Regions from separate parts of the Enterobacter sp. E14S genome, predicted to be linked through region 2. Evidence: predicted binding sites of a transcription regulator. Region 2 holds the regulator's gene; each other region holds the start of a gene.
What was found. The regulator CRP, encoded in region 2, controls carbon source genes, mostly activating them, when cyclic AMP is high. The targets are predictions, from matches to a motif close to ATGTGANNNNNNTCACAT.
Positions count from the first base shown of each region.

Region 1: msrB (peptide-methionine (R)-S-oxide reductase MsrB) is a predicted target of CRP. The motif match lies at 1,313-1,330, and genes of this name have one in related genera.
Region 3: ydfZ (putative selenium delivery protein YdfZ) is a predicted target of CRP. The motif match lies at 3,618-3,635, and genes of this name have one in related genera.
Region 4: ACZ6J2_RS11990 (glycine dehydrogenase) is a predicted target of CRP. The motif match lies at 4,247-4,264, and genes of this name have one in related genera.

Region 1 covers NZ_JBVODQ010000001.1:51,243-56,567, reverse strand. The annotation lists gene pncA (bifunctional nicotinamidase/pyrazinamidase) at 1-417, shown strand, start outside; gene ACZ6J2_RS00275 (YeaC family protein) at 463-726, opposite strand; gene msrB (peptide-methionine (R)-S-oxide reductase MsrB) at 783-1,196, opposite strand; gene gapA (glyceraldehyde-3-phosphate dehydrogenase) at 1,536-2,531, shown strand; gene ACZ6J2_RS00260 (D-hexose-6-phosphate mutarotase) at 2,606-3,490, shown strand; gene ACZ6J2_RS00255 (MipA/OmpV family protein) at 3,569-4,315, opposite strand; gene yeaG (protein kinase YeaG) at 4,747-5,325, shown strand, end outside.
Region 2 covers NZ_JBVODQ010000009.1:151,247-156,571, forward strand. The annotation lists gene ACZ6J2_RS17455 (YccS/YhfK family putative transporter) at 1-944, opposite strand, end outside; gene crp (cAMP-activated global transcriptional regulator CRP) at 1,002-1,634, opposite strand; gene ACZ6J2_RS17465 (OsmC family protein) at 1,946-2,350, shown strand; gene ACZ6J2_RS17470 (phosphoribulokinase) at 2,411-3,280, opposite strand; gene ACZ6J2_RS17475 (YheU family protein) at 3,311-3,529, opposite strand; gene ACZ6J2_RS17480 (hydrolase) at 3,526-4,548, opposite strand; gene ACZ6J2_RS17485 (ABC transporter ATP-binding protein) at 4,661-5,325, opposite strand, start outside.
Region 3 covers NZ_JBVODQ010000001.1:310,731-316,055, forward strand. The annotation lists gene ACZ6J2_RS01525 (Zn-dependent oxidoreductase) at 1-148, shown strand, start outside; gene ACZ6J2_RS01530 (MFS transporter) at 222-1,589, shown strand; gene ACZ6J2_RS01535 (mannitol dehydrogenase family protein) at 1,809-3,272, shown strand; gene ydfZ (putative selenium delivery protein YdfZ) at 3,316-3,519, opposite strand; gene ACZ6J2_RS01545 (universal stress protein) at 3,807-4,238, shown strand; gene ACZ6J2_RS01550 (GntR family transcriptional regulator) at 4,272-4,958, opposite strand; gene ydfG (bifunctional NADP-dependent 3-hydroxy acid dehydrogenase/3-hydroxypropionate dehydrogenase YdfG) at 5,050-5,325, opposite strand, start outside.
Region 4 covers NZ_JBVODQ010000004.1:197,096-202,420, forward strand. The annotation lists gene ACZ6J2_RS11960 (DgaE family pyridoxal phosphate-dependent ammonia lyase) at 1-519, opposite strand, end outside; gene ACZ6J2_RS11965 (amidohydrolase/deacetylase family metallohydrolase) at 503-1,636, opposite strand; gene ACZ6J2_RS11970 (DUF4310 family protein) at 1,679-2,320, opposite strand; gene ACZ6J2_RS11975 (DUF4311 domain-containing protein) at 2,334-3,110, opposite strand; gene ACZ6J2_RS11980 (DUF4312 family protein) at 3,133-3,432, opposite strand; gene ACZ6J2_RS11985 (SFCGS family glycine-rich protein) at 3,435-3,797, opposite strand; gene ACZ6J2_RS11990 (glycine dehydrogenase) at 3,808-4,146, opposite strand; gene cybC (cytochrome b562) at 4,462-4,848, opposite strand; gene pmbA (metalloprotease PmbA) at 4,890-5,325, opposite strand, start outside.

The DNA.
Region 1 (5,325 bases), on a different contig from region 2:
GACGGGCTGGCGCAAACCTTCTGGCCGGATCACTGCGTACAGCAGACGGAAGGCGCGGAGCTACATCCGCTCCTGAATCAGAAAGCCGTCGACGCGGTGTTCCATAAAGGTGAAAACCCGGCTATCGACAGCTATAGCGCGTTTTTTGATAACGGGCATCGCCAGAAAACGGCGCTGGACGCGTGGTTACGTCATCACGAAATCACGGAGCTGATCGTGCTGGGCCTGGCGACGGATTACTGCGTGAAGTTTACCGTGCTGGACGCGCTCCAGTTAGGTTATACCGTCAGCGTCATCACCGACGGCTGCCGCGGGGTGAACATTCACCCGCACGACAGCGCTCAGGCGTTTATGGATATGGCTGCGGAAGGCGCGACGCTGTATACGCTCGAAGACTGGCTGGAAACGCAGGCGTAGTCTTTTACGCCCTCTCCCTGTGGGAGAGGGTATCAACCCGCACCGTTATTGCATTTTCATCGTCGCAATCGGCTTCGGCGTGATGCCGAAGTCTTCTTTCAGCTCGCGCTTGCTCTTCATCACCATCTGGCCCTGGGTGTCGATCGTCATGTGCTGCGCGTCGGTGTTATTGCGCGCCTGCCACAGCATCACCAGCTGAAGACTGTTCTCTTTTTGCTCCGGCGTCAGCGCAACGCCGTCGGGCCATTTTCCCAGTTCTACGGCGGTCACCAGACGCTGATAAATCTCCGGCGTCATGCCGCTAATCATGTCATCAATATTCACTCTCGCGCCCTTTCAAAGGAATAATTTGCTGAATCGTTTTTTCAACCCTTAATCTGGTCACCGTTTTCATCATCGGTGAAGCTCATTGAGGCCGAATTTACGCAGAAACGCTCGCCCGTAGGCTGTGGGCCATCCGGGAAGACGTGCCCAAGGTGCGCGTCGCAGTTGCCGCAGCGAATTTCCGTACGCACCATGCCGTGCGACGAGTCGGTCAGGTAGCGAATGGCCTCATCGCTCACCGGCTCGTAGAAACTCGGCCAGCCGCAGCCAGAATCAAATTTCGTTTGTGAATTGAACAGAGGCGCATCACAGACCAGGCAGTGGTAGACGCCGTCTCGCTTGTTGTGCAGTAAACGCCCGGTGAACGGCGGTTCCGTTCCGTGATTCTGCGTCACGTAAAACTGCATTTCTGTGAGGTTTTTTTTCAAATCGTCAGGGTTACGTTGGTTCGACATATGCTTACATCTCGCTGTAGAAACAGACATCTTTAACCCGGATTCTAACAAAACATTAACACCCTTGCGTGCACTTTTGATCTAAACTTATGTGTCGCGAATAAGCGGTCAGGCAATTGTGATCATGTTCACATTTTTATCCTGAGAGGACTTTAAAATCCCGGCTCAGCCCCCATATGGGTGCAAGCTCAAAGGGAAAGTGAGGCGAGTCAGTCGCACAAACGTTAGTCACAGGATTGATTTGTCGCAATGATTGACACGATTCCGCTTGACGCTGCGTAAGGTTTTTGTAATTTTACAGGCAACCTTTTATTCACTAACAAATAGCTGGTGGAATATATGACTATCAAAGTAGGTATCAACGGTTTTGGCCGTATCGGCCGTATTGTTTTCCGTGCTGCTCAGAAACGTTCTGACATCGAAATCGTTGGTATCAACGATCTCCTGGACGCTGAATACATGGCGTACATGCTGAAGTACGACTCAACTCACGGTCGTTTCGACGGCACCGTTGAAGTGAAAGACGGCCACCTGGTTGTTAATGGCAAAACCATCCGCGTTACTGCTGAAAAAGACCCAGCTAACCTGAAATGGAACGAAATCGGTGTTGACGTTGTTGCTGAAGCAACCGGTATCTTCCTGACCGACGAAACTGCGCGTAAACACATCACCGCTGGTGCGAAGAAAGTTGTTCTGACTGGTCCTTCCAAAGACAACACCCCAATGTTCGTTCGTGGTGCAAACTTCGAAACTTACGCTGGCCAGGATATCGTGTCTAACGCATCCTGCACCACCAACTGCCTGGCACCGCTGGCTAAAGTTATCAACGACAACTTCGGCATCATCGAAGGTCTGATGACTACCGTTCACGCGACTACCGCTACTCAGAAAACCGTTGATGGCCCGTCTCACAAAGACTGGCGCGGCGGCCGTGGCGCGGCTCAGAACATCATCCCATCCTCTACCGGTGCTGCTAAAGCTGTAGGTAAAGTACTGCCAGAACTGAATGGCAAACTGACTGGTATGGCGTTCCGCGTTCCAACTCCTAACGTATCCGTTGTTGACCTGACCGTTCGTCTGGAAAAAGCTGCTTCTTATGAAGAAATTAAGAAAGCGATCAAAGCTGCTTCCGAAGGCGCAATGAAAGGCGTTCTGGGCTACACCGAAGACGACGTTGTATCTACCGATTTCAACGGCGAAATCTGCACTTCAGTATTCGATGCTAAAGCAGGTATCGCACTGAACGACAACTTCGTGAAACTGGTTTCCTGGTACGACAACGAAACTGGCTACTCTAACAAAGTACTGGACCTGATCGCTCACATCTCCAAATAAGTTGAGATGAGTGTTTGATCCAAAAAGGCGACTTCGGTCGCCTTTTTTATTGTTTTTAGACAGAGGATTGCTTAATGACTAATAAAATTTTTGCACTTCCGGTAGTCGAACAACTTACCCCTGTGCTCTCCCGCCGTCAGATTGACGGTGCCGACGTTATCGTCGTTGACCATCCACGCGTTAAAGCGTCCGTGGCGCTGAACGGCGCGCACCTGCTCTCCTGGAAACCGGAAGGTGAAGCCGAAGGTTTGTGGCTGAGCGATGCGACCTCCTTCAAAAAAGGGGCGGCTATTCGCGGTGGCGTACCGATCTGCTGGCCGTGGTTCGGCCCGTCCGCACAGCCGGGTTTGCCGTCTCACGGTTTTGCCCGCAACCAGCAGTGGACGCTGAAAGCGCATAACGAAGATGACAACGGCGCAGTGCTGACCTTTGAGCTGCAGGCTAATGATGAAACCCGCGCTCTCTGGCCGCACGATTTCACCCTGTATGCCCGCTTCAAGCTGGGTAAAACCTGTGAAATCGAACTGGAAGCTCACGGCGAGTTCGAAACCACCTCTGCCCTGCACACCTATTTCAACGTGGGTGATATCAGCGCAGTGAAGGTGAGCGGCCTGGGCGATACCTATATCGACAAAGTCGATAACGCGAAAGAAGGCAAACTGAGCGACGGCGTTCAGGCATTCCCTGACCGTACCGATCGCGTTTACCTGCACCCGGAAGCGTGCAGCGTGATCCACGACGGTGCCCTTAACCGCGGCATTGAAGTGGTGCATCATCATCACAGCGACGTGGTGGGCTGGAACCCGGGTCCTGCGCTGTCCGTCAGCATGGCCGACATGACGGATGATGGGTATAAAACGTTTGTCTGCGTGGAAACGGCTCGCGTGACTAACCCGCAGAAAGCGAGTGAAGAAAAACCGTCTCGTTTAGGGCAGACGATTCGCATTGTTAAGCGATAAATTCTCTGCACCACGCTAAAGCAAATGGGGCGCAAACGCCCCGTTTTAATGCATCAATTGCACTATATTAGTGCGCAATCAGAACTTGTAGCTCACACCCACAGAGAAGATGCCTGCCCAGGACTTATCGACCATCGGGCTATCCTTCACTTCGTCGCTCAGACGCTCATAGCGGCCAGTACCGTACACGCTCCAGTCGCCAAGGAAGTTGTAGCTCGCGGTCAGCTCCAGGTAAGGATCCCAGCCGTCATCTGCACTGTAGCTTTTCAGACCACTGCGGCGGGACTCGTTTTTAGAGACGCCGTAATAGTAGTCGTTGTAGTTCTCGCTGTTGTACTGCACACCGATACCCGGCGTCAGGGTGAGCCCGCCGTTGGTGTAGCGGTACAACCATGCCAGATCCCAGATAAAGCCGTTGCTGTTATCCAGCGTGTCACCCGCCAGGGCCGTACGCAGGAAGCCATACTCGGTGTTATGTACATACGAGAGCCCGGCCATCATGGTGCTTTTACGCTTGTCGAGCTGGCGAAGCGCATGGCTGTCGCTGTCACCCGGCTTGAAGTGCGTTGGATCGTAGTAGGCCATGATGGAGAGCTTATCGGCCTTATCGTTCCAGAGATAGTAGCCGCCGCCGAGCCCGCGGAACCAGACGTTGTCGCCTTCATAGGTGATAACGGGAACAGGATAAACATCACGGTCATACTGTTTATACGGGCTGTTAATGACGCCAACACCCGCGCCAACCGTCCACTGACTTTCCGCCTGCGCGGTGTTCACTGCGGTCGCGGCAAGGATGCCTAATGCCAGAAGTTTGAGTTTGGTCACAATCCATTCTTTCCTGTAGTCAAATAATCAGCGGATGAAGTGTAACCGCCATTCCCGTACATCCCAAAATTTTTTGCCTGCTAATCAGTCTGATTAACCCGTTATTTTTAACTTTTCAGATGACAACACGCTTTCATTTATATGACCACTGAATGAAAAACGTGCATTTGTCTTATAACGACAGTGGAAATTTTTGGATGAGTTATTGATATGTCATTGAAAGTAGATTTTCTGGGCATGCAAGTTTTGCAAATGCCATCTACGCTTTAATTTAAGAAGAGTTTTCCTGAACACCCTGCGGTTCTTAGCGTCTGACCTGGCACACAGGTTGCTGCTCTGGCAGTGAGGTGCGAGAGATTCTCTTCCGGGAGCCTCCACTACTCATACGAACGGCTCTTATCCTGTGCTAAAAAACGAAAGGACGGCATGCCATGAATATATTCGATCACTATCGCCAGCGCTATGAAGCTGCCAAGGACGAAGAGTTCACACTGCAGGAGTTTCTTACCATCTGTCGGCAAGATCGCAGTGCCTATGCCAATGCGGCAGAACGGCTATTGATGGCTATTGGTGAGCCAAACATGGTTGACACTGCCCTGGAGCCTCGGCTTTCCCGTCTCTTTTCGAATCGGGTGGTCGCCCGATACCCGGCGTTTGAAGAGTTCTATGGTATGGAAGATGCCATCGAACAGATTGTCTCCTATCTGAAGCATGCCGCTCAGGGTCTGGAAGAGAAGAAACAGATCCTCTATTTACTCGGCCCGGTGGGTGGCGGTAAATCCTCGCTGGCTGAACGCCTGAAGTCGCTGATGCAGCGCGTTCCTATTTATGTGCTGAGCGCCAACGGTGAACGCAGCCCGGTGAACGACCATCCGCTGTGCCTGTTCAATCCGCAGGAAGACGCGCAGATTCTGGATAAAGAGTATGGCATCCCGCGTCGCTACCTCGGCACCATCATGTCGCCGTGGGCGGCAAAACGCCTGCACGAGTTTGGTGGCGACATCACCAAA
Region 2 (5,325 bases):
TGGCCGACCGGGTTATCGGGATGCTGGCGGGCGATTTTCTCCAGCGCGCCCAGCTGTTTTTCCATGTTAAAGCGCGTCGGGTAACGGTGATAGAGAATATCATCGGCCAGCACGCGCAGACGTGCCGAGACGGTCTGCGCGTTCCAGCGGATCACCGCTTCGGCGTGGCTGCGCTCGACCAGCTTTTGCACCTCCTGCGGGTGGTGAAGGCTTACGGAGATATGCTCCTGCAGATCCAGCCCGACCTGGAAGGTGCGCAGCAGCCGCTTGTACTCGTGGTTCTTGTTGGCGGCGAGCATATGCAGCTGCTGATAGCACTGGCTTATCAGATCCACCACCTTTTGCTGGCGCGTCAGCAGCGGCGGTAAGGATTTTTCCGGGTCGGTATGCTGGGTGAGCAGGGTGTATTTGGCTTCGCAGTAATCCGCAAGCTGCACATAGAGCAGGCTCAGGGATTCACGCAGCGGCTGCTCCCGCCACAGCCAGAACCAAAACCAGTTAAACAGCCCGTACCATAATGTCCCCAGGGCGTAGATCAGCAGCGGCTCCCACACCGGCATGTTCCCGGCGAGGCTCAGCGTGAAAATGGCCGCAATCAGCGAAGCGGGAAGCAGGCGGGCGTGCAGCGAACTGATTTCCGCCGTGACGCCGAGCGTCATCGCCAGCACGGTCAGGATCAGCGGCAGCGGGATATCCCGGGCGAGCAGGAGTTGTACGGCGAGGCTACACCCGGCAAACAGGCAGCCACCGATAATCAGGCGTTTGAAAAAGCGCTTATGCGGCGTGTCCAGACCGGCAATGTTGCAGCAGGCGGGCACGAGGGAAAACAGCAGGCCTTGCTGAAGATGTCCGAGGATCAGGCCTATGGCCACAGGAAGACACAACACCAGCGTTTGTCGCAGTGCGTAGTTAACTTCCGGGTGATAGATCAGCCTGCGCCACATGGGGAGTAGAGACAAAAACGGCGTGACACCTTGCGATGGCACGCCGTTTAAGCGGAATTAACGCGTTCCGTAGACCACGATGGTTTTACCGTGGGCGGAGATCAGGTTTTGATCTTCCAGCATTTTCAGGATACGACCCACGGTTTCACGGGAGCAACCGACGATCTGACCAATTTCCTGACGGGTAATTTTAATTTGCATACCGTCCGGGTGGGTCATGGCGTCTGGCTGTTTCGCCAGGTTCAGCAGGGTTTGTGCGATACGGCCGGTAACGTCCAGGAAGGCGAGGTTACCCACTTTCTCTGACGTGACCTGCAGACGGCGCGCCATCTGGGAAGAAAGACGCATCAGGATGTCAGGGTTAACCTGAATCAGCTGACGGAACTTCTTGTAAGAAATTTCAGCCACTTCACATGCTGTCTTTGCACGAACCCAGGCGCTACGTTCCTGGCCCTCTTCAAACAGGCCCAGTTCACCGATGAAATCGCCCTGGTTCAGATAAGAAAGGATCATCTCTTTCCCTTCTTCATCTTTGATCAGCACTGCCACCGAGCCTTTAACGATGTAATACAACGTTTCCGCTTTTTCACCCTGGTGAATCAGCGTGCTCTTCGATGGGTACTTATGAATGTGGCAATGAGACAAGAACCATTCGAGAGTCGGGTCTGTTTGCGGTTTGCCAAGCACCATGCGCTGTTATCCTCTGTTATAAGCTGTCACCAGAGTCATCAGATGCATCCGGACTCTGGGGTTGCAATCGAATTCTTACCCATACCCTGGGAAGTCGGCTACCGTAACGTTTCGCAGCCAGTAAAGTTTGATGTCCTCTGCATACACGTGTAACGTCAATGTATTACTGTAGCATCCTGAGTGTTTTAGCATAGCTTTCGCCGCGTGTCTCCTGGTGTCTCGCTTCAGCATGATGCAGGTCGCCTTCCATTGCGAGAAATGTAACGCACGCGTAATCTGTCACCAAAAATGCAACGTTGGAGTTAATGAATATGCAAGCGCGCGTGAAATGGGTTGAAGGTTTAACGTTCCTGGGCGAGTCCGCGTCAGGACACCAGATTTTGATGGACGGTAACTCCGGCGATAAAGCACCCAGCCCAATGGAAATGGTGCTGATGGCGGCAGGCGGATGCAGCGCAATTGATGTGGTGTCGATTCTGCAAAAAGGTCGTCATGACGTGACGGGTTGTGAGGTTAAACTCACGTCAGAACGTCGCGAAGAGGCGCCACGCCTGTTCACCCATATTAACCTGCACTTTGTGGTCACCGGTAAAGAGCTGAAAGACGCGGCGGTCTCGCGTGCGGTGGACCTGTCTGCGGAGAAGTACTGCTCTGTGGCGTTAATGCTGGAGAAAGCGGTAAAAATCACGCATTCGTATGAAGTGCTCGAGGCGTGATTGATGGGGCATCGTGCGTGTTGATGCCCTAACCCTCTCCCATTGGGAGAGGGAACATGCTCACGCGATCTGTTTCCCTTCCATCAGTCGCTCCACCAGCGGCGTCATGATGAGCTCCATCGCCAGCCCCATTTTTCCGCCCGGCACGACTAACGTATTCATGTGCGAAATAAACGAGCCCTGCAGCATTGCCAGCAGCCATGGGTAATCAATGCCTTCGAGATTGCGGAAATGGATCACCACAAAGCTCTCATCCAGCGACGGGATGCTTTTGGCCGCGAACGGGTTGGATGTGTCCACCGTCGGCACGCGCTGGAAGTTGATATGGGTGCGGGAGAACTGCGGCGTCAGGAAGTTAATGTAATCCTCCATGGAGCGCACCACGGAGTCCATCACCGCCTCTCGCGAATGGCCGCGCTCGCTCATGTCGCGCGTCAGCTTCTGGATCCACTCCAGGTTAACGATAGGGACCACGCCGACCAGCAGATCCACGTGGCGCGCCACGTCGTGTTGAGGCGTGACCACGCCGCCGTGCAATCCTTCGTAAAAGAGGACGTCGGTGGGTTCCGGCAGCGGCTGCCACGGGGTAAAGGTTCCCGGCACCTGATTCCAGGGTACGGCTTCATCATAGGTATGCAGATACTTGCGGGACTGCCCTTTGCCGCTCTTACCGTACTCTATAAAGGTTTGTTCCAGCAGGCCAAAGTCATTGGCCTCCGGGCCGAAGTAGCTGATGTGTTTACCCGAATCGCGCGCCTTACGAATGGCCATGTCCATCTCCGGACGCGTGTAGCGGTGAAAGCTGTCGCCTTCGACCTCCGCCGCACGGAGATTCAGCTGGGCGAAAATCTTGCGAAATGCGAGGCTGGTGGTGGTGGTTCCCGCACCACTCGACCCCGTAACGGCAATAACCGGATGTCTGGCAGACATAGCAACTCCCTGACTGAAAAGGGTGGAAGATCAGCCGTGAAACGCGTTGCGGGGCATGATATTGACCGTCTCATGCAGTTCTGACCACACCAGCACCACGTCGCCGCTTTTCAGCTGGCGCTTAACATCGTTGACCTTTTGCTCAAGCGAGCGTTCCTGTTCACCATAATCGGTGCCTTCGCGTAATACAAAGCTTTCAATCAGATTGTCGAGCGTTTCGGGATCCAGATCCTGCCAGGGAATAATCATTTTGCACCGTCCAGATAAGGGGTCAGCCAGTCAGGAATACGCGCCTCAAGCCACATTTTCGGGCGGCGCAGCGTGCCGCCGATAAACCCGACGTGGCCGCCATGCTCGGTCAACTGATAGTGAACGTTGTCGGGCAGGAATTCCTGAGCGGGGATCGAGTGATGATCCATAAACGGGTCATCTTTGGCATGAATAATCAGCGTCGGCTGCGTGATCTTGCTGAGCAGCGGCATGGCGCTGCACTGACGATAATAGTCAATCGCATCGGCGAAGCCGTGGATTTTCGCGGTGATCAGGTCGTCGAACTCGCGGATACGACGCACCTTTTTCAGCTGGCGTAGGCTTACCGGCAGGGTATCCGGGTAGGCCTTCAGTTTACGCGCCGCGTTGGCCTTCAGCAGGTTGAGCAGGTAGCGCTGGTAGACGCGGGAAAAGCCTTTATCCATGTGGTAGCTGCACTGCTCGAGCATAAACGGCGCGGAGACAATGACGGCGGCATCCAGCGGGACGCTTTCGCCCTCTTTGGCCAGCAGACAGGCCAGCATATTGCCGCCAAGCGAGTAGCCCACGGCGGCCGTTGGCACGGTGCCATAATTTTCCCGCAGCCAGTGTAAAAACCACGTCCCGTCTTCGGTTTCACCCGAGTGATAAATGCGTTTCTGACGATTCGGTTCACCGCTGCAGCCGCGAAAATGCATCACCACGCCGAGCCAGCCGCGCGCTTTTGCCGCTTCAATTAGCCCATGCGCATACGGGCTGTGCAGGCTGCCTTCCAGACCGTGAAAGACCACCAGACGCGGTTTATGGCGAGCCTGTTCAGGCGCTTCGCTCCAGGCGAGATCCAGAAAATCACCGTCTGGCAGGTCAAGCCGTTGCCAGTGCGGGGTGAACTGAACCTTGCGGCGGATCAGTCGCGGCAGCATGGTCTGCAAATGGGGATTGGCCACGCCGCGCATAGGCACGAACTCAGTGCTGTCTTCGGCCGCAATGTCGAAGTCTGATGGAATGATTTGGGTCATAAGCGCGATGCTGATTCTTGTCGGAAATTTACGATACTTTCCGAATTGTACCCCGTTTAAGCTGGATTTCCGAACCCGGTACGGATTCTGTTCTTCAAACGGGGTAAACAGGTCAGTCAGCCTGCAGCATCGCTTCCAGCTGTTCCTGCGCGTCGAGCCAGGCCATCTCGCACTCTTCGAGACTGGATTTGGTCTTCGCCTGGGTTTGCAGGCAGTCGGTCAGCTCCGCTTTGCGGCTCTGGTCATACAGACCGCTATCGCCAAGCTTCTCTTCAACGACAGCCAGCGTGGCGTTGAGTTTTTCCATCTCTTTTTCGAGACGGGTAATCTCTTTACGCAGCGGCTGCGTCTGGGTGCGAAGCTCCGCTTCACGACGCTTCTGGTCTTTACGCGCCTGCGCGCTGTTGGCGTTGTCTTTTGCTGACTCTTCCGGCTGGTTTTCCTGCTTCTGCACGTCCGTCAGCCACTGCTGGTAGTCTTCCAGATCGCCGTCGAACGGTTCAACTTTGCCGCCGTGCACTAAATAGAGATCGTCCGTGGTGGAGCGGATCAGGTGACGGTCGTGCGAAACCACAACCAGCGCGCCTTCGAACTCAATCAGCGCTTCGGTCAGCGCCTGGCGCATGTCGAGATCCAGGTGGTTGGTCGGTTCATCGAGCAGCAGCAGGTTCGGGCGCTGCCAGACGATCAGCGCCAGCACCAGGCGGGCCTTTTCGCCGCCGGAGAAGCGCTCGGTGTTTTCAGTCACCTTATCGCCCTGGAAGCCAAAGCCGCCGA
Region 3 (5,325 bases), on a different contig from region 2:
CGTCATCGACTGGCTGAAAAAAGGGCTGATCGACCCGGAAAAACTGATCACTCATGCCTTTGACTATCACCATGTAACAGACGCCATTGAACTGTTTGAGAAAGACCAGCGGCAGTGCTGCAAAGTCTTGCTCACGTTCGGGCAATAATCCTTTACGCGGTTAAGAGCCTGCGCAGACAGGCTCTATGTGGTACGCATCTTACCCTTCAGAGATAGCCATTATGACGCAAGCACAACCTCAAAGAACCACCTCCGATCTGGTGAAAGCCGCCGTTTCCGGCTGGCTGGGCACCGCCCTGGAGTTTATGGACTTTCAGCTTTACTCGCTGGGGGCTGCCCTGGTCTTTCACGAGATCTTCTTCCCGGAACAGTCAGCCGCGATGGCGCTGATCCTCGCGATGGGGACCTACGGCGCAGGCTATATCGCACGCATTGTCGGCGCCTTTATCTTTGGCAGAATGGGCGACAGCATTGGTCGTAAAAAGGTGCTGTTTATCACCATCACCATGATGGGGATCTGCACCACGCTGATTGGCGTCCTGCCGACCTACGCGCAGATCGGGATTTTTGCTCCCGTTCTGCTGGTGACGCTGCGTATCATCCAGGGCCTGGGGGCCGGGGCTGAGATCTCCGGGGCCGGGACCATGCTGGCGGAGTACGCGCCGAAAGGCAAACGCGGCATTATCTCCTCGCTGGTGGCGATGGGCACTAACTGCGGGACGCTGAGCGCAACGGCGATCTGGGCGGTGATGTTCTTTGCCCTTGACCGTGAAGAGCTGATTGCCTGGGGCTGGCGCGTGCCGTTCCTCGCCAGCGTCGTGGTGATGATTTTCGCCATCTGGCTGCGTATGAACCTGAAAGAGAGCCCGGTGTTTGAGAAAGTGAACGATGCACAAGCCGTGCAGCCGGACACCTCGCTGGGTTCAATGGTGAAAAGTAAATCCTTCTGGCTGGCGACAGGCCTGCGTTTCGGTCAGGCGGGCAATTCGGGTCTGATCCAGACGTTCCTCGCCGGATATCTGGTCCAGACGCTGCTGTTTGATAAAGCCATCCCGACCGATGCGCTGATGATAAGCTCCATTCTTGGGTTTATCTCCATTCCGCTGCTGGGCTGGCTTTCCGATAAAGTAGGGCGCCGTCTGCCGTACATTATCCTCAATATCTCCGCCATTCTTCTCGCGTACCCGATGCTCTCTATCATCGTCGATAAGAGTTATGCGCCGGGGACGATTATGCTCTCTATCATCGTAATCCATAACTTCGCCGTGCTGGGGCTGTTTGCGCTGGAAAATATCACCATGGCTGAGATGTTTGGCTCGCGAAATCGCTTTACCCGCATGGCTATATCGAAAGAGGCGGGCGGGCTGGTGGCGGTGGGCTTTGGTCCGGTACTGGCGGGGATCTTCTGCAATATGACCGGCTCCTGGTGGCCGATTGTCGCCATGCTGGTGGCCTATTCCGTGATTGGGCTGGTCTCGGCGATCCTGATGCCGGAAGTGCGCGACCGTGATTTGAGCGCGGCGCAAGACGCAGCGGAGTCCGCGCCAGAGGAGAGTGTGGGTTACGGCGCGGTCTCCTCGCGACGCTAATGGTTTATAACTTACGTTACCTGTCACATAACTTTATCTTTATGTCACACCACATGAGCAAAAGTTAATATAAATCAAAATTTCAAACGGCAGTATCAGTATGGTTGATGGCAGTTATTTTTTTACCCCAGCTACCATTCTAGTTGGTGTAGTCAGCAGGCGCTGCCGCTTCAGAGGAGCGGCAGCGATCCACAGCTTTCTAATTAACGAGTCTTAATCATGGAAAACACCTTATTACAGGCCAACGCGACGCTGCCTCAGTACGATCGCGACAGTCTTCAACCACGCATTGTTCATCTGGGTTTTGGCGCCTTTCACCGGGCGCATCAGGCGGTATACGCCGACATCCTCGCCGCTGGACACGGCAGCGACTGGGGCTACTGTGAGGTTAACCTGATTGGCGGCGAGCAGCAGATTGCCGATCTGAAGGCGCAGGATAATCTCTACACCGTGGCGGAGATGTCTGCCGACGCATGGACATCCCGCGTGGTTGGCGTGGTTAAAAAAGCGCTGCATGCACAGGTCGACGGGCTGGAGTGCGTGCTGGCGGCGATGTGCGAACCGCAGGTGGCGATTGTCTCGCTGACCATCACCGAGAAAGGGTACTGCCACTCACCGGCGACGGGACAACTGATGCTCGATCACCCGTTTATCGTCGCCGACCTGCAAAACCCGCACCAGCCGAAATCCGCGCCGGGTGTGGTAGTGGAGGCGCTGGCGCGTCGCAGAGCGGCGGGTCTGCCCGCTTTTAGCGTGATGTCCTGCGACAACATGCCGGAGAACGGCCACGTGATGCGCAATGTGACCTGCGCGTACGCCCGGGCGGTAGACGGCGAGCTGGCGGACTGGATCGAGGCTAACGTCACCTTCCCGTCAACCATGGTGGATCGCATCGTGCCGGCGGTTACGCCCGATACGCTGGATAAAATTGAGCAGCTGACCGGCGTGCGTGACCCGGCGGCGGTCGCATGTGAACCGTTCCGCCAGTGGGTGATCGAAGATAACTTTGTGGCAGGACGTCCCAAGTGGGAAAAAGCCGGTGCCGAGCTGGTGTCAGACGTGATCCCGTTTGAAGAGATGAAGCTGCGCATGCTCAACGGCAGCCACTCCTTCCTGGCGTACCTGGGCTATCTGGCTGGCTACCAGCATATCAACGACTGTATGGAAGATGAGAACTACCGCTTCGCCGCGCACGCGCTGATGCTTAACGAGCAGGCGCCCACGCTGAAAGTGAAGGGCGTTGATTTAGGCCGCTATGCCGATCTCCTGATTGCCCGCTACAGCAACCCGGCCCTGCGCCATCGGACATGGCAAATCGCGATGGACGGCAGCCAGAAGCTCCCGCAGCGTATGCTGGACTCCGTGCGCTGGCACCTGGTGCATCAGAAGCCTTTCCCACTGCTGGCGCTGGGCGTGGCAGGGTGGATGCGTTATGTTGGCGGCGTGGACGAGCAGGGTAACGCCATCGACGTGAGCGATCCGCAGCAGGCGGTGATTCGGGCGGCGGTGAAGGGAAGTGCGGAAGGGGAAAGTCGGGTTAACGCGCTGCTCGGCATTGAGGCCATCTTTGGTAAAGAGTTACCGCAGGAGCCGCGCTTCGTTGCTGCGGTGATGGCCGCGTACCGGGCGCTGCTGCAAAAAGGTGCGAAAGCGACCGTGGCGCAGTACGTGTCTCAACGGTAATTCAGCACATGCCGCCGTGAGCGGCGGCATGTCTGCGCACAGCTTAGTGCATTCCCAGGCGAATCAGCTCAATCGGTTCGAATTTACCTTCGCATCCTTCCACTTCTACCGTTTTGCTGCGGCGCACCTGCGCGGCATCCAGCCCGTCGCTGTGGATCGCTTTAATCACGCCGGTTTTGCCCGTGCCGCTAATCATGACGCGGCTGCCGGTGGTGATTGCATTGCGGTTACGGTCGTATGTCATCATGGTATTTTCTCCTCTCTAACCTGTTCGTTACGGCGCTATTTCGGGTTTTGCCGTTCACGGGGCCTATAAATACGCCTGTCCGCGCTTCATGTTTTTGTTTTTGATCAAACTCACACTTTTTTCTTTATTTCGTCGGGCGCTGACGGTTCAGGACGGTAATTTACAAAGTGGACCATTATTTTCATTAATTGATAGTTTCGAGAGGGAAGCGTTGAGGGTTGGTTTATATTCCCGATGTCATCCTGTGTGCAGGAAATAACCCTTCATCGGAATAAGGAGTCAGGCTTATGTATAAGAGCATTTTGATGCCTGTAGACGTGTTTGAAATGGATTTGAGCGACAAAGCGGTTCGCCACGCGGCAAACCTTGCAAAGGCTGAGGGCGCGTCGATTACCCTGGTCAATATTCTGCCAGCCAGCAGCCGGTCTCTGCTGCGCGGGTTCAACGCCGATATAAAAAAGTTTGAAGAGTATATGACCGCAGAATCCGGTAAGAAAATGAACGAGTTAAAAAGACTGTTCGATATCGCCCCAGAGAATATTCACAGCATGGTGCGTTTTGGCAACGTCCGGGATGAAATTATCAAGCTGAGCAAGGAGGGGGAATATGATGCGATTGTCATCGGGTCGAAAAACCCGAGCATCACCACTCATCTGCTGGGTTCAAATGCGGAATCTATTCTGCGCTACGCCACGATCCCGGTGTTAGTCGTTCGCTAATCACGCCGCCGTTCCCGAAAGGGGCGGCGCATATTACTCTTCGCTAAACCACTCGCTATTTTCCTGACGAATCAGCTGCACGGATTCGCTAATTTCCTGCAGATGCAGCGTCATCGCTTTTTCCACACCGTCCGGGTCGCGTTTTTCCAGCGCGCTGAAAATATCATGATGCTGTCGGAGCAGCATTTCCGGCGGGGAGACGTGATCGAGGCTCATATAGCGCACGCGGTCAATGGTGGCCTTGATGTTCTCGATGGTGTCCCAGGCCAGCTGACAATCCGCGATCTGCGCCAGCTTCTGGTGGAATTCATCATCAAGCTGGAAGAAATCATTGAGCTGCTTACGGTCAATCGCAATACGCTGCTGGTGCAGGTTCTGCTCCAGCTGGTAACACTGGTTGTCGTTGATAAGCGTTGCGGCGCGGCGTGCCACCGCGCATTCAATGGCCTGGCGAACGAAACAGCCGTTGCGTACCTGAGAGAGTGAAATTTTGTTCACGTAGCTGCCGCGCTGCGGGCGGATCTGAATCAGTCCGTTTTCAGCAAGCTTAATAAACGCTTCACGTACCGGCTGACGGGAAACGTCAAAACGCACGGACACCTCTTTTTCAGAAAGCGGCGTTCCCGGTGGGATCAGGCAATGGACAATATCACGTCGCAAAATGCGATAGATTTGCTGGTTAACGGGCTGGGTGGGATTGAGTTGCGATTCAGCGGCCATGAGTTGTCATTTCTCAGAGAGTTAGCCTGAACATACTACCATTCTTTTATAACCCGAAACAGACCCGGCCCGCAGGCCGGGAAGGGCAGATTCAGCCACGATGGACGCTAAGTCCGGCAAAACTCTGGCTGACGGGCATCATTTCCACGGTATTGATGTTGACGTGTTTTGGCAGCGTCGCCACCCACCAGACCGTTTCGGTCACATCTTCCGGCGTCAGCGCGTTAGCATTTTCGTAGGTTTTACCCGCTTTCGCGTCATCGCCTTTGAAACGCACGTTGGAAAACTCGGTACCGCCCACCAGACCCGGCTCGATATCGGTGACGCGAATGGCGGTGCCGTGCAGATCGGTACGCAGGTTGAGGCT
Region 4 (5,325 bases), on a different contig from region 2:
CTGCTCGACGCTGAGCATGCTTTTCTGCACGCAGTGGTGCGATTTGATGTAGAGGATCGCCGCCGTGCGCGGGGTGATCGCCGCCGCCAGCTGATCGGCGGAGCATTCGTTGGCGTAGCCCGCCTCCACCAGCTTGCCGCCGCCCAGCGCCACCATGGTGCCCACCGGCGCGCCAAAGTTTACGTTGTGGCCTTTCGGCAGGACGATTTCGTTGTTCTCAATCGGGGTCACGTGCAGGTTTTCCAGCAGCCAGTCGCTGTCTTTGACCAGCACCGCCGCCACGGACTGGGCTATGCCCGCCGACGCGCAGGAAACCACCGTCGCGCCTTCCACATCCAGCAGCTTCGCGATGTACTCCCCGGTTTTATTGACCAGATCCTTCATCTCGAAATAGTGATTCATGCCGTCCATCGCCGCCTGCACCACTTCCGGGCGCGGCGTGGAGACGCCCAGCGCCGTCATGCGGCCAGAGGTGTTGATAACCTGCTTTAAATGGTACTTCTCATAAATCGAAGGCATGTTCCGTGCTCCCTTGTTCGGTCATGTAGCCCTTGCCCGCGCGGATCGCGGCAAGCGGCACCAGAATGTGTTCAGCCTGCAGGCTGTCGTTTTCGGCGTCCGTCAGCACCGTCGGCTGGCGTTTAATCGTGAACAGCGTCAGGTCGGCGTCGAGACCCGGCTGGATGCGGCCCTTGCGCGCCAGGCGCAGGCCGTCGGCGGCGTTCGCGGTGACGCAGTCAATCACCTGCGGCAAGGACATGCCGATAGCGAGAAACTTCGACATCACGCTTGCCAGCGAGCCGACCGGACCGTTGATGCGGTTGCGGCAGTAGATATCCGAGCTGATGGTGTGCGGCAGAATACCCATCGCGATGGCGCGTTTCGCCACCTCAAAGCTAAAGCTCGCCGTGCCGTGACCGACGTCCAGACGCACGCCGCGCTTCAGGGCGGAGGTGATGGAGGCGCGCAGCTCGCCGGAGGGCGTCAGAATGCGGTTGGGTTTGCCGTTATAGCAGTGGGTGATGATGTCGCCGGAGCTCAGCAGCTCGGCAATTTCGTCGAGGTTCGGCGGGTTGTTGCCGATGTGCACCATCAGCGGCAGGTCGCCGTTCTCTTTCTGAATGGCTTTAGCGCGCTCCAGCGGCGTAATGCCGTTTTCACCGACCACGCTGCTGCTCATGCGCGCCTTCAGGCCGACGATAAAATCAGGGTGGCGCTTCACCGCCTGCTTCACCGCGTCGGCGTCAATATTCGCCATGTTGGCCAGTTCGTTCTGGGCAATCAGCCCCACGCGGGAGATGTTCAGCAGGGCAAACACCTCGGTGGAGGCCCTGCGGGTGATGTCATAGAAATCGTCCACGTCGTCGGCGCCGGTACTGCCCGCGTCCACCACGGAGGTGACGCCGGTGGCAATGCCCACGCTGTCGGGCTCGTCGTGGTAAATCGGAGAGTTCGGGTAGCAATGAACGTGAGAGTCAATCCAGCCTGCGCTGACGAATACGTCGCCGTTCAGCTCAACCGTTTTATGCGCGGGGGCGTCAATCTCGCCCAGCGCCGCGATCTTCCCGTCCTGAATGGCGATATCGGTCAGGGTATCGTCGGCAAGGCGCGCACGGCGCAGGAGTAAATCAAACATGAGGATCTCCTGATAAGGCGGGCGCCTGAGCGCCCGCGGGTATTAAAGGGCGACCGGGAACAGCCAGCCCAACAGCATTGCACCGAGAATGGCGCCACCGGTGATCGGCTTCTGCCAGATGTAGAACACCAGCGCACCCAGCAGGGAACCGACGCCGATAGGAATGGAGGCGGTCATGGCGCTGAGGATAATCAACGGCCCGAGGAAGCGGCCGGAGGCGTTACCCGCGCCCATCATCACGTCTGCACCGTAGGTGGAGTTGCTCTGGTTGATGGTGAATTTACGCGCCAGGATGATGACGTAGCCAATCGCCAGACCAATCACCAGGCCGGTAATCAGCGCGGCAATGAAGTTGGTCACCGGGAACATGATGCCCGCGCCCAGCAGCAGCGCCGGAACGCCAAGACCGACGCCGGTCTGGATCGCACCGCCGATATCGAGAATCCCCACCAGCGAGCCTTCGATAATACGGGCGAACAGGAAGCTCGCGCCAAATGCCGCCACCGCGCCGTAAACCCCGGTATCGATCCCCGCTTTCAGCATCGCCACGAAGGCCACTTCGTTAAACGCGCCGATGCCGTAGAGGTAGTACATGTGCGTCCCGGCGAAAACGCCGGAGGAGAGCAGGCCAACGAAGATCGGGAACGACCAGTCGGCATACCAAAAACCTTTATTCTGTTCCATTTAGAGGCTCCTGTTATTTACCGCTGAGCGAGTTGTGGATCATGTCGAGCCAGTTCGGCACGGTCAGATGGAAGGATTCGATCATCTTCATGTCGAAGCCGCGGAAGAAGCCGCTCAGCACGAAGAGCAGGACGATCGCCGCCATCATCACTTTAGTAACGTGATTCCAGCCGCTCTCTTCCACGCCTTTACCGATCAGGATCCCCAGCACCAGGCCCGGTACGGCGTTCCCCATAATCAGCTGCGCCGCGCCGCCAAAAATGGTGGCCCAGAAGCCCGATTTTTTACCCGCGTCGATGGCCGCCAGCCAGAAGATCACCGGCATGACGGTGTTGACCAGCAGGTTTGCCGCCGGTACAAGCACCTTCACGGCGGTGACCTGAAGCGCTGCCGGCACGGAGGAGGCGGTCAGGTTCAGGAAGGTGACGACGAGCATGCCAATCACGCCGCAGGCAATCGCCATTTTGCGCGGGTCGTGCAGCGTTTCGCCAACGTTACGGTTTTTGATCATCAGTGCAGCAGCACCCCAGTTCGGGATGATGCGGTGGTCAACGTCCTGTGTGAAGGCACCTGCGGCCACGGAAGAGGCCCAGGCGTTAAAGAAGAAACCTAACCCAAAGGAGAAGTGGGACGCCGGATCCCCTTCACAGGAATTCAGTTCCCCCAACGTACGAAACGCGCCCATACCCTGAGTGGTAGGCGCATGAAACATGCGTGCAGCCCCGGCTCCGACACCGACGCCAACCAGGCCGCCAATGATGAGCGATTTTATTAATATAATTAAGAACATCAGTCTGCCCTTTTATGAATAATCAGCGTTGCGTGACGAAATCCACCTGGTCGAGATTGATAGCGGTCACGTTGACGGTCACATCCAGCTCCACGCTGTAGGTGCGTCTTTCCCGGCGCAGAAAGAAGAACAGAAAGGCTTCTTTACGCACCGCTTCTTGCGCCTGAACGACCTGCACATCCTGTGGCTCAATACGCAGTAAGATATGCGGTGAGGCTTTCATCACCGCGGCCTGAACGTGGTTGAGCGCGTCGGCAAAGGCGCGCGCTTTGGCGTCGCCTTTCCCCTTCACTCTCACCGTGGTTGTGAACTGTTCTTTCATGCTTATGCGCCGTATTTCTTCTGCCACGCCTGTACCAGACGCTCGCCCAGCTCTTCTTTATCCATAAAGCCAAAGCCCAGCACGTTGCAGCCTTCGTTGATGGCGGTCACGCCCTCTTCCACGGAACGCATGCCGTATTTGGCCTTGTAGCCATATTTGGTTTGGGCCGTGATGGCACCCGCGCCGCCGCTGCCGCAGAAGGAGATGCCGAAGGTGGCGTTTTCCGCTTTCATCACGTCGCCGAGCTTCATGTCAGCCGCCATGCCCGGCACGACAACCGCGCGTCCGCCTGCTTTTTCCACACCGGCAGCCACTTTCTGACCTTTGCCCAGGCGATCGCCAATCACGACTGTAATCTGTTCCATGTGTTGCTCCTTAAAGGTTGTCTTTCGCGACTTCAAAGTGAACGGAGAGCAGCCAGGCCTCTTCATCAGGAAGGTTGCCAAACTGCGCGACCACTTCACGGGCAAGTTGCATTGAATCTGGTGAAATTTCGTCAAACAGCTCTGCTTCTACCTCCGGCAGCGGCTCGCCGGTCACGGACCGGTGCGCCATTGCGCGCACGTGGGAGGTGAGCATCTGCTCCTGTACCGCATTGGGGATGATGTTGTTTCGGGCCAGCAGGGCATAAACCTGCTGCAGCATGGTGTTCGCGAGCTGTTCTGTTTGCTCCGCCTGTTCCCCAACGTCGTTCATTACCGCTCCGTTAATCACTGGTCTTACCCCGTTAATGGCTCTGGAATAAAACTAACGTTGGGGGGGAATTGTTTGTAGCGAGTTGTTTTCCACTTCGAAGTGGAAAGGCGAGCCGCAGCAGTGATCTGTGCCACATAAATGCGGTGAATCTGAATTAATCCCGGCATTTGCGTGATGAATATCACGTATTCCAGCGGCAAAACGCGCGCCGGGGAAACGAAACGTTCAGGCGCGGTGACGCTAAAATGTGATGGCGATAGGGTTTACTTATTACCGCGTAAAAAAAACGGGGGCCGCTGGCCCCCGCTGGTTGTTTGTCAGATGCGCGATCGGTTAACGGTATTTCTGATGATACGTGTTACGGGTCGTCACAAACTGCTCGGCCGCCGCCTGGGCTTCCTTCACTTTGCCTTCGTTAGCCAGCTTCAGCGCGCCGTCGATCTGGCCGACCAGCACGTCAAAGCCGTGGCGGTAGTCTTTCATCTCTGCGCTGTCTGCCGCTTTGCTTTCCAGCTTCGGAGGCGTCGCTTTTTGTGCGTCCAGCGCCGCTTCACGCATTTTGGTCAGCGCGTCTTTCATTTCAGCCGCATTGTCGGTTTTCTGCACCACCTTCAGGTTTTGACCGAGGATGCCCATGTCGTCTTCAAGATCGGCAGCAAACGCAGAAGAGCCAAGAACCAGCGTTGAAGCCGCGACGATCGCTAACAGGTGTTTACGCATTGCTCACTTCCTTTTTTATTATTAAAACGCCTTTACGGATATTACTGACCGGCGATTTTCATTTCCGGCAGAAGTACAGAACCACACTGTATATTGCTACGTGTTTCAATATCGTTACCGACCGTAACGATGTTGCGCCACATGTCCTTCAGGTTGCCGGCAATCGTAATTTCGCTCACCGGATACTGGATTTCGCCGTTTTCCACCCAGAAGCCCGCCGCGCCGCGCGAGTAGTCTCCGGTGATGCCGCTTACGCCCTGGCCCATCAGCTCGGTGACCACCAGACCGGTGCCCATCTCTTTCAGCATCTGCTCAAAGTTCAGGCCCTGTCCGGCAATGCGCCAGTTGTGGATGCCGCCAGCGTGTCCGGTGCTTTTCAGCCCCAGCTTGCGCGCGGAGTAGTTGGTCAGCAGCCACTGGGTCAGAATACCGTCTTTGATGATATCGCGACGTTCGGTACGCACGCCTTCGCTGTCG